Regions from separate parts of the Delftia sp. HK171 genome, predicted to be linked through region 2. Evidence: riboswitches for the same ligand, from Rfam matches in the RefSeq annotation. Region 2 holds a riboswitch; the other holds the start of a gene.
The links. Region 2 has a riboswitch for glycine ahead of BO996_RS00630 (D-amino acid dehydrogenase). Riboswitches for the same ligand answer to the same signal wherever they lie in the genome.
Positions count from the first base shown of each region.

Region 1: another riboswitch for glycine. It lies ahead of gcvT (glycine cleavage system aminomethyltransferase GcvT); the one in region 2 lies ahead of BO996_RS00630 (D-amino acid dehydrogenase).

Region 1 is NZ_CP018101.1:4,371,795-4,376,425, forward strand. Features, by position in the region: gene BO996_RS19710 (fatty acid--CoA ligase) at 1-1,512, opposite strand, end outside; glycine riboswitch at 1,682-1,793, shown strand; glycine riboswitch at 1,809-1,927, shown strand; gene gcvT (glycine cleavage system aminomethyltransferase GcvT) at 1,987-3,120, shown strand; gene gcvH (glycine cleavage system protein GcvH) at 3,256-3,630, shown strand; gene gcvP (aminomethyl-transferring glycine dehydrogenase) at 3,702-4,631, shown strand, end outside.
Region 2 is NZ_CP018101.1:147,020-151,650, forward strand. Features, by position in the region: gene BO996_RS00625 (invasin domain 3-containing protein) at 1-1,534, opposite strand, end outside; glycine riboswitch at 2,181-2,291, shown strand; gene BO996_RS00630 (D-amino acid dehydrogenase) at 2,384-3,715, shown strand; gene BO996_RS00635 (FIST signal transduction protein) at 3,766-4,631, opposite strand, start outside.

The DNA.
Region 1 (4,631 bases), 2.2 Mb from region 2:
CTTGTAGGCGGCCAGGCGGTCGCCGTGGACCAGGAAGGCGTCCAGCGCCTCGGCCGTGGGCGTGGCGCCAGGCTTGGCGACCACGTGGGCGGCGACGATCTGGCCCCAGCGCTCGTCGGCCTCGCCGATGACGGCGACCTCGAGCACATCGGCATGCTCGACCAGGGCGTCTTCCACTTCGCGGGGATAGACGTTCTCGGCGCCCGAATTGATCATGTAGTCGATGCGGTCTCGAATCCAGAGATAGCCATCGTCGTCGATGTGGCCCAGGTCGCCCGTGTGGTACCAGCCGTGCGCCAGCGCGCGGGTGTTGGCGTCGGGGCGGTTGAGGTAGCCGGCCATCATGCAGGGGCCGCGCACCAGGATCTCGCCCACCTCGCCGGGCAGGCAGGCCTCGGCCGGATCGGTGGGGGCGTTGTCTTCGCGCAGGCGCGCCACGATGAGGTCATGGCCCATGGAGGGCAGCCCGGCCGAGCCCGCGTGCGAGAGTTGCTCGCGCGGCAGGAGGATGGACATGCAGGGCCCCATCTCGGTGGTGCCGTAGACCTGGACCAGGTCGCTGCCGACCTTGCGCGTCCATTCGCGGATCAGGTGCGGCGCCATGGAGGCGCCGCCGTACTCCACCAGCCGCAGCGCGGGCGCCTGCTCAGGCGAGGCGATGGGGTCGGCCAGCAGCATGGTGACCATGGTGGGCGCCGCGAAGAAGAAGCTCACGCGCTCTTCGCGGATCAGGCGCCAGGCCTCGGTCACGTCAAAGCGGCGCAGCAGCACCTGGGTGGCCCCGGCCTGCAGGCGCGGCAGAAAGCTGGTGTGCAGCTCGGCCGTGTGGTTGAGCGGCGCCATGGCCAGGCCCACGTCGTCGCGCGTGAACTGCATGGTCTGGTGCATGAGGGCGTTGTGCGCCAGCTTGCTGCGGTGCGTATGCAGCACACCCTTGGGCCGGCCCGTGGTTCCGCTGGTGTACATGAGGATGCAGGGGTCGCTCTCGCGCACATGGGCCTGGGGCGGCGCGCTGCTGCGGCCCCAGGCCAGGGCGGACAGGCGCTGCGTGGCCCAGACCGGCAGCGGGTCGGCCGGGGCATCGTCGGCAAAGATCCAGTGCTCGGTGCCTGCGCCAGTGCCGCCGCCTTCGGCCTTGAGCAGGGCCTGGGCGCGCGCGGCCACCTCGCCGCCCTCGTGCTCGAACACCAGGGCGCGCGCAGCGCCGTCCTTGAGGATGAAGGCCAGCTCCTGGGCCGCCAGCCGGTAGTTGATGGGGTTGAAGATGGCGCCCAGGCGCGCGGCCGCCAGCATGGTGAAGACAAAGGCCGGCGTGTTGTAGAGAAAGGCCGCGACCACGTCGCCATGGCCTATGCCCAGCTCGGCCAGGCCGTGGGCGTGGCGGTTGACTTCGGCATCGAGCTGGGCGTAGGTCCAGGCGCGGCGCTCGCCGCCCTCCCAAGCGACCAGGGCTTCCTTGTTCGGCAGGTAACGTGCCGGCCAGGCCAATGTGTCTCCCAGCGTCTGCTGCATGTGCGCTTCTTCCTTCTCGCTCACGAGATTTCATATATCGATGCATCTCAATGTAGGAGATTTTTTAGACAGTTATGCAATTTGCAAATGCATCCATGCAGGCAAGCGCATGGAGTTGGGGCCGGCCCGCGGAAATCCCGAAGCCGCGCGGACGCTGGCCGCAGCTAGAATGCGCCGGTCAGGAGAGAGTGCCCGCCCGGCCGCAATGGTCACAGGCAGCGGCACCGCCGAAGGCGCAGGGTTCGCCCCGAACGCTCAGGCAAAAGGACTGGCACCGCCTGCCGCCACGGCCGCAGGCGTTCCTAGCTGGAGAGAGATGCAGGGCACGGCGGTGTGCCCCATCCACCGAAGGAGCAAGCCCCACGCATGGAAGGTGCGGGTGAATCTCTCAGGTAAAGCGGACAGCAGGGCAGGACATCCCGGGATTCCGGGATGGCGTTGTGCCTTGCCCCTTGCCGAAAAGAGAGTCCCTCCTTGACCGCTGCCTCCACCACCGATCTGCTCAAGACCCCGCTGTTCGACCTGCACCAGGAACTGGGCGCGCGCATGGTGCCGTTTGCCGGCTACTCCATGCCCGTGCAATACCCGCAGGGGCTGATGGCCGAGCACCTGCACACGCGCGAGGCGGCAGGCCTGTTCGATGTCTCGCACATGGGCCAGATCAGCCTGCGCGGCCCGGATGCCGGCGCGGCGCTGGAATCGCTGCTGCCCATGGACGTGCTGGGCCTGGGCGAACACCGCCAGCGCTACGGCCTGCTGCTCAACGACGCGGGCGGCATCCTGGACGACCTGATGTTCGTGCGCCGCGAGGACGACCTGTTCCTGATCGTCAACGGCGCCTGCAAGCTCGAAGACCTGGCGCACATCCAGGCCCGCATTGGCGGGCGCTGTGAAATCGAGCCCCAGTTCGACCGGGGCCTGCTGGCGCTGCAGGGCCCGCAGGCAGCAGCCGCCATGGAGCGCCTGCTGCCCGACACGGCCGGGCTGGTGTTCATGACGGGCGGCCACTTCGACTGGGAAGGCGCCGAGCTGTACATCACGCGCAGCGGCTATACCGGCGAGGACGGCTTCGAGATCTCCTTGCCCGCCAGCCACGCCGAGGCCTTTGCCCGAGCCCTGCTGGCCCAGCCCGAAGTCAGGCCCGTGGGCCTGGGCGCGCGCAATTCGCTGCGCCTGGAAGCCGGCCTGTGCCTGTACGGCAACGATCTGGACACGACCACCACCCCGGCCGAGGCCGCCCTGAACTGGGCCGTGCAGAAGGTCCGCCGCATTGGTGGCGAGCGCGAAGGCGGCTTTCCCGGCGCGGCCACCGTGCTGGCCCAGCTGCAGGCGCCCGAGCTGCTCACGCGCAAGCGCGTGGGCCTGGTGGCCCTGGAGCGCGTGCCCGTGCGCGAAGGCACGGAACTGCTGGATGCCAGCGGCCGCAAGGTCGGCCAGGTCACCAGCGGCCTGCTGTCGCCCACGCTGAACCAGCCCGTGGCACTGGCCTATGTGGAGCCGGGCAGCGCCGCCATCGGCACCACGCTGCAGGCCATGGTGCGCGGCAAGGCCGTGCCCATGCAGGTGCAGGCCACGCCCTTCGTGCCCCCACGCTATCACCGCGGTTGAGGACAGCCTGCGCGCTTGGCGTGGACCGAGTTCGGCGGATTCGTTTTTCCTGCCATCGCATGCCGCTACAGTGCGCACTGACCTTTCTCAAACCGCCTTTCACAGGTTTCTTTTCAGTTTCTATCGGAGCAAGCCATGAGCATCCAGTATTCCAAGGACCACGAATGGATCAACGCCGCCAACCCTGACGCGGCCATTGTCGGCATCACCCTCCACGCGCAGGATGCGCTGGGCGACGTGGTGTTCGTCGATCTGCCCGCCGTGGGCACCAGCTTCAACCAGGGCGACGTGGCCGGCGTGGTCGAGTCCGTCAAGGCCGCCGCCGATGTCTACATGCCCGTCAGCGGCGAGATCGTCGAAGTCAACGAAGCCCTGCGCGACGACCCCTCCCTGGCCAACAGCGACCCGCTGGGCGAAGGCTGGTTCTTCAAGGTCAAGCTCAGCGACGCAGGCCAGCTGGCCGCGCTGCTCGACGAAGCCGCCTACACGGCCTTCGCACAGAGCAACTGACGCCACTTTCCGGCCAGGACGGGCGCCAGGGCCCGCCCTGGCGCTTTTCAGCTTTTGAGACAGGTCCCTCCATGCTGATGTCCTCCACCCAGCCCCTTGCCGCCCTCGAGAACGCCACCGAATTCGTGGCCCGCCATATCGGCATCGCGCCCGAAGACGAGGCCCACATGCTCAGCGCCATTGGCGCGGCATCGCGCGATGCGCTGATCGACGCCATCGTCCCGCCCTCCATCCGGCGCCACCAGCCCATGGCGCTGCCGCCGGCCGCCACCGAGGCACAGGCGCTGGCCGAACTCAAGGCGCTGGCAGGCCGCAACCAGCTGCTCAAAAGCTTCATCGGCCAGGGCTACTACGGCACGCACACGCCCGGCGTCATCCTGCGCAACATTCTGGAGAACCCCGCCTGGTACACGGCCTACACGCCCTACCAGGCCGAGATCTCGCAAGGCCGCATGGAGGCCCTGGTCAACTTCCAGACCATGGTCTGCGACCTGACGGCCATGCCGATTGCCAACGCCTCCATGCTGGACGAGGCCACGGCGGCCGCCGAGGCCATGACGCTGGCCAAGCGCTCCGTCAAGAACAAGAGCAACCGTTTCGTGGTGGCGGGCGATGCCCACCCCCAGACCATCGAGGTCATCCAGACGCGCGCCGCGCCGCTGGGCATCGAGGTGCAGCTGGCCAACTCGCTGGAGGAATGGAACCAGCTGATGGAGGGCGACTACTTCGCCGTGCTGGCCCAGTACCCCGCCACCAGCGGCCGCATCGACGATCTGCGCGCCGACGTGGACAAGGCCCATGGCAAGCAGGCCGCCTTCATCGTGGCCACCGACCTGCTGGCGCTGACCCTGATCACGCCGCCCGGCGAATGGGGTGCCGACATCGTGGTGGGCACCACCCAGCGCTTTGGCATGCCCATGGGCGCCGGCGGCCCGCACGCCGCCTTCATGGCCTGCCGCGACGAGTTCAAGCGCTCCCTGCCCGGCCGCCTGGTCGGCGTG
Region 2 (4,631 bases):
GCACGGAAAACAGCGTGTTCTGAGAAATCTTGAAGAAATCACGCGTAGTGATACGAATGGCACTTCTCGACTGGCTTGTCATCTTGTTGTTGCCAATCAATCCTGGTGCCGTACCCGTACCACCGATATTCACCCCGTCCCCGCCGCCAGTGAAGTTGTTATCGGTCACCGTCACTACCTGCGTCGTGCCTGAGGCTGCCGTATTCACCGTTGGTGCCGACACATGCGTTGGTGATGACCCGGTATAGGCGGCGATAGGCAGCGAGAAGGTATTACCCGTCACGGCCAGACCAATTCCATTGGCCAGGCTGATCGTTCCATCAACCGACACCACGGCCCTGGGCGCATTTCCACCAGTCGGGCTCAGTGCGATATTCGAATTTTTGATCGTCAATCCGTTGACGGTCATGTTCGACATGACCTGGAAAAACTGCTCGAGCTGCATTCCCCCGATAGGGTTGGGCAGATTCGTTACCGTGAAATTATCGACAACGATGTTGGAAACCGTGCCTGCACCGTTGCTTGCGGCAACGGAAATGGCCGAGCCCTTGTTATTGCCGTAATTTCCATTCCATATCGCGGAGTTGATTGTGCTATTGGCAAAGAATACGTTTTGTGCGCCTTGATGAATCTCCGCGTACAGCTCGCAGTTGAACGGCGTCCCCTCTCCCGCAGGGGTTGGCGCCACATTCACCAGACCGACGCGATCAATGATGACATTGTTTGCTGAGGAGCCAACGACGAATACCGCTTCGCCACAGGTCATGTTGGGCGAATTGGTGAGAGTGATATTCTTCCCACCAAGATAAAAGGTTTCCCAGGCGGAGTCCGCCCAGTTCTGGACTTGTATGACTCCCCCGAAATCGATGGTCAATGAGCCCGTGCCGGCTGGCACGGTGCCTTTGAGCCAGTACCAGGCGCCACCGGCACCAGTGGTGGTGCCCGTATCGCCGCCGCTGATCATCTGGGTTTGACCACAGGCATTGGTGGCTCCCGTCACGGCGCCGGACTGGGCTCCGCTGACGAATGTATTGGCACAGCGCACGTAAACCGTCTGATTGTCGACATACGGATGGAGGTTTCCGGCCGCATCCTTGGATGTCCCACTCTGTATGGTTCGTACCGACGTAGACAGTGTCGGCGCAAAGACGATGGAAACATCGGCACTCGGATCCAGCGTTTGCAGCGTGTAGTTGGCTGCCTGAATGGCAGCTCGCAGCGTACATGCGCCAGCAAAGGTGCCTCCCAGCGTGCTGACACAGGTGGTTGGTGTCGTTGCATTGGCATTGGGAGCGTCGCTGTTGTCGGTGACCGTGAAAACGACGGTCGCCGCCAGTGCCGTGGATGAGATACCCGCGCATGAAAGCAGCAGCAAAGAGAAAAGGCACTTCGCTGCACGCCACTTGCGAAAAAATGCCGAACCAGGCAGGCGATTGAGAGCATGCATGATATTCCCCGTTTTCTCAAGGAGATATGACAGGAAAATGATTTTCCCAATGGCAATGGCCATCAGTTGTACCCAGCGCATTTGCATCGCCGTACCTCGAATAGTTCTATTTGAATCACGAGCTCACAACTCACCTTGCAGCCGGTGAGGTTGGAAGCAAAATTTTTCGCGCAGATCCTGCGCGTCAATCAGAAAAGGCGGATTTCCATCAACGTTTGCGAGCTGCTCCGCTGCCCATTGAGCCGGACACACCTTCAGTCGGGTTTGCGACGCAAATCATTCCTCCCTCCACAAACCATATTCACCGTGCTTGTATTTTTTCAGTGCCGGACCAGTTTCCATGGACCTGCACCTGTGCAACGGTAAGTCGCCTATCAGACATATACACAACTCATGGTTAACCCATGCAGGTCCAATCGACCAGAACATGCACTGACAAACCACTGCACACATCGATAGGCTAAATCATGTTTTTTTCTATTTCAATAGTTTTTTTACATGCAGTCGGAGACTCGTGCCAGCGCTACGAGGGAGGCGCTTGAGCGATCTAGGGAATACCCTGAATCGGCCACACCACATACAGGTAGTAACTGGTGGTATCCCGAGTACGACTGGAACCGGCTGCGCAAGCCACATAGAATCGCCCCTGCAGGAGAGCAGGCGGGCACCACGGTGCCGAGCCTCACCGAAGGCGCAAACTCCCATACACGCTCAGGTTCCGTACTGCAAACACAACATGCCGTCTGGAGAGCCGCCGCACGCAATATGCGGCGCACCGAAGGAGCAAGCCCCGTTCCCATGGACGGCGGTGAATCTCTCAGGTACCAAGGACAGGGGGAGCGGCAGCTGCGTCACGACGGACGCCGGCTGCTTGCTATTGAATCCATAGCTACCAGCTTCCGCGTGACCGGCACATGCCTTTGAAAGGGCATTGTCATGCGCGTCATCGTTCTCGGAGCCGGCCTGATCGGCACCGCCTCGGCCTACTATCTGCAATCCCTGGGCCACGAGGTCACGGTCATCGACCGCCAGGCTGCGCCCGGCGCCGAAACCAGCTTTGCCAACGGCGGGCAGATCTCGGTCAGCCACGCCGAGCCCTGGGCCAACCCCGGCGCACCGCTGAAGTTGCTGGGCTGGCTGGGCCGGCAGGACGCCCCCCTGCTGTTCCGCCTGCGCGCCGACATGCGCCAGTGGCTCTGGGGCCTGTCCTTCCTGCGCAACTGCACGCCCGCGCGCACGCGCCACAACATCCAGCAGATCGTTCGCCTGGGCACCTACAGCCGCGAGGCCCTGCAGCAGCTGCGGTCGGACACCGGCATCCAGTACGAACAGCGCATGCAGGGCATCCTGCACTTCTACACGAACGCCCGCGAGTTCGAGGGCGCTCTCAAGCCCACCGAGCAGATGCAGGCCCTGGGCTGCGACCGCCGCCTGATCGACGCCGACGAAGCCGTGCGCCTGGAGCCGGCCCTGGCCCATGTGCGCGGGCAGATAGCGGGCGCCACCTATACGGCCGAGGATGAATCGGGCGACGCCAATCTCTTCACGCGCGAGCTGGCACGCATTGCCACCACCACGGGCGTGCAGTTCCGCCACGGCCACCACGTGACGGCGCTGCGCACCACGGGCGCGGGCGCCAGCCGCCATATCGACCATGTGGAGGTGACCAATGCCGATGGCCGCTACGAACGCATCCAGGGCGACGCCTATGTGCTGGCCATGGGCTCGTTCAGCCCGCTGCTGGCCCAGCCGCTGGGGTTGCGCCTGCCCATCTATCCGGCCAAGGGCTACTCCGTGACCCTGCCGGTGCTGGACCCCGCCAAGGCCTATCAGGTCAGCCTCACGGACGACGAGTTCAAGCTGGTGTTCTCGCGCTACACGGGCGCGCAAGGCGACCGCCTGCGCATTGCGGGCACGGCCGAGTTCAACGGCTACGACCGCAACCTGGACCCCGTGCGCTGCGAGGCCATCGTGCGGCGCGTGCAGCAGCTGTTCCCCGGCGCTGGCGATACCGAACGCGCGCAATTTTGGAGCGGCCTGCGCCCCGCCACGCCCAGCAATGTGCCGCTGATCGGACGCTCACCCATCGCCAACCTGTTCCTGAACACCGGCCACGGCACGCTGGGCTGGACCCATGCCTGCGGCTCCGGCATGGCGCTGGCCGACCTGGTCAGCGGCAGGCAGCCGGCCGTGGATTTCGATTTTCTGGGAGCTGCAGTCATGGACCCGGATCGCAGCGCAGGCACGGTGCGCCCGCGCGCGGTCTGAGATGCAGACGGTGTGTACCGTGTGTACGGCGTGTACGGCGTGTACGACGCCTAAGCAGTGAACACCGTCAACACCCCGGCGAAGCGGTGCAGGCGGGCGTCCATGATCTCGGCTTCGGCGACGAAGCCGATCAATGGCACATCGCCCAGTGCGTGGCGCAGGGTGCGCAGTTCGGCATCGGGGCCGCCGAACAGGCCGCCGCCGCGGCCCCGGCAACTGATGTAGATGGCGCCACGGATGCGGGGCTGTGCCTCGCCTTCGGGCGCCGCCTCCTCGGGCTCCGCCGCATCGCGCAGCGCAGCGCCCAGTTGCAGCAGTTCCTGGCGCGCGACCTGGGCCTGGCGGCGGCAGAAGATCACCGAATGCCCGGCCTCCACGGCCGATGACAGGGCCACGCCCTGGCGCAGCGGGTCCAGACCGACCAGGGTCAGCACCTGGGCCTCTTCGGTGAGCACGCCGTGGGCCATGCCCCGGCCCGGCGGCGCAATGGCCGCCAGCGTGCTGCGCACCGTGGTCAGCGCGGGCTGCCAGTCGCTGCCTTCCAGCTCCACGCCCAGCAGTTGCAGCAGGCGCTGCAAGGCCGGATCGCCATTGAGCCCGGTGACCAGGGCGCCGCGCGCCTCGGTGATCTCCAGGCCCTCGCCCAGCGGCACGCAGCCCTGGGCCATGCCCGTGATGCAGGGCACGCCCGCACCGAAGGCCACGCCCGAGAAGCCTCCGCTAAAAATGCCGCGCGCATCCGCATGCTGCGCATGCAGGTCCTCGGTGCGGCAGGCGATCTGCACGCCCTCCACGCCATCGTCCCCGTCATCGCCCACGCCGCCGAACAGCAGGCCGGACTCGGTGCGCTCAGACAGCTCGTACAGCAACTCGGCCAGCTCGGGCTGGCCGCCTCCGGCATGGACAAGGGCCGAAT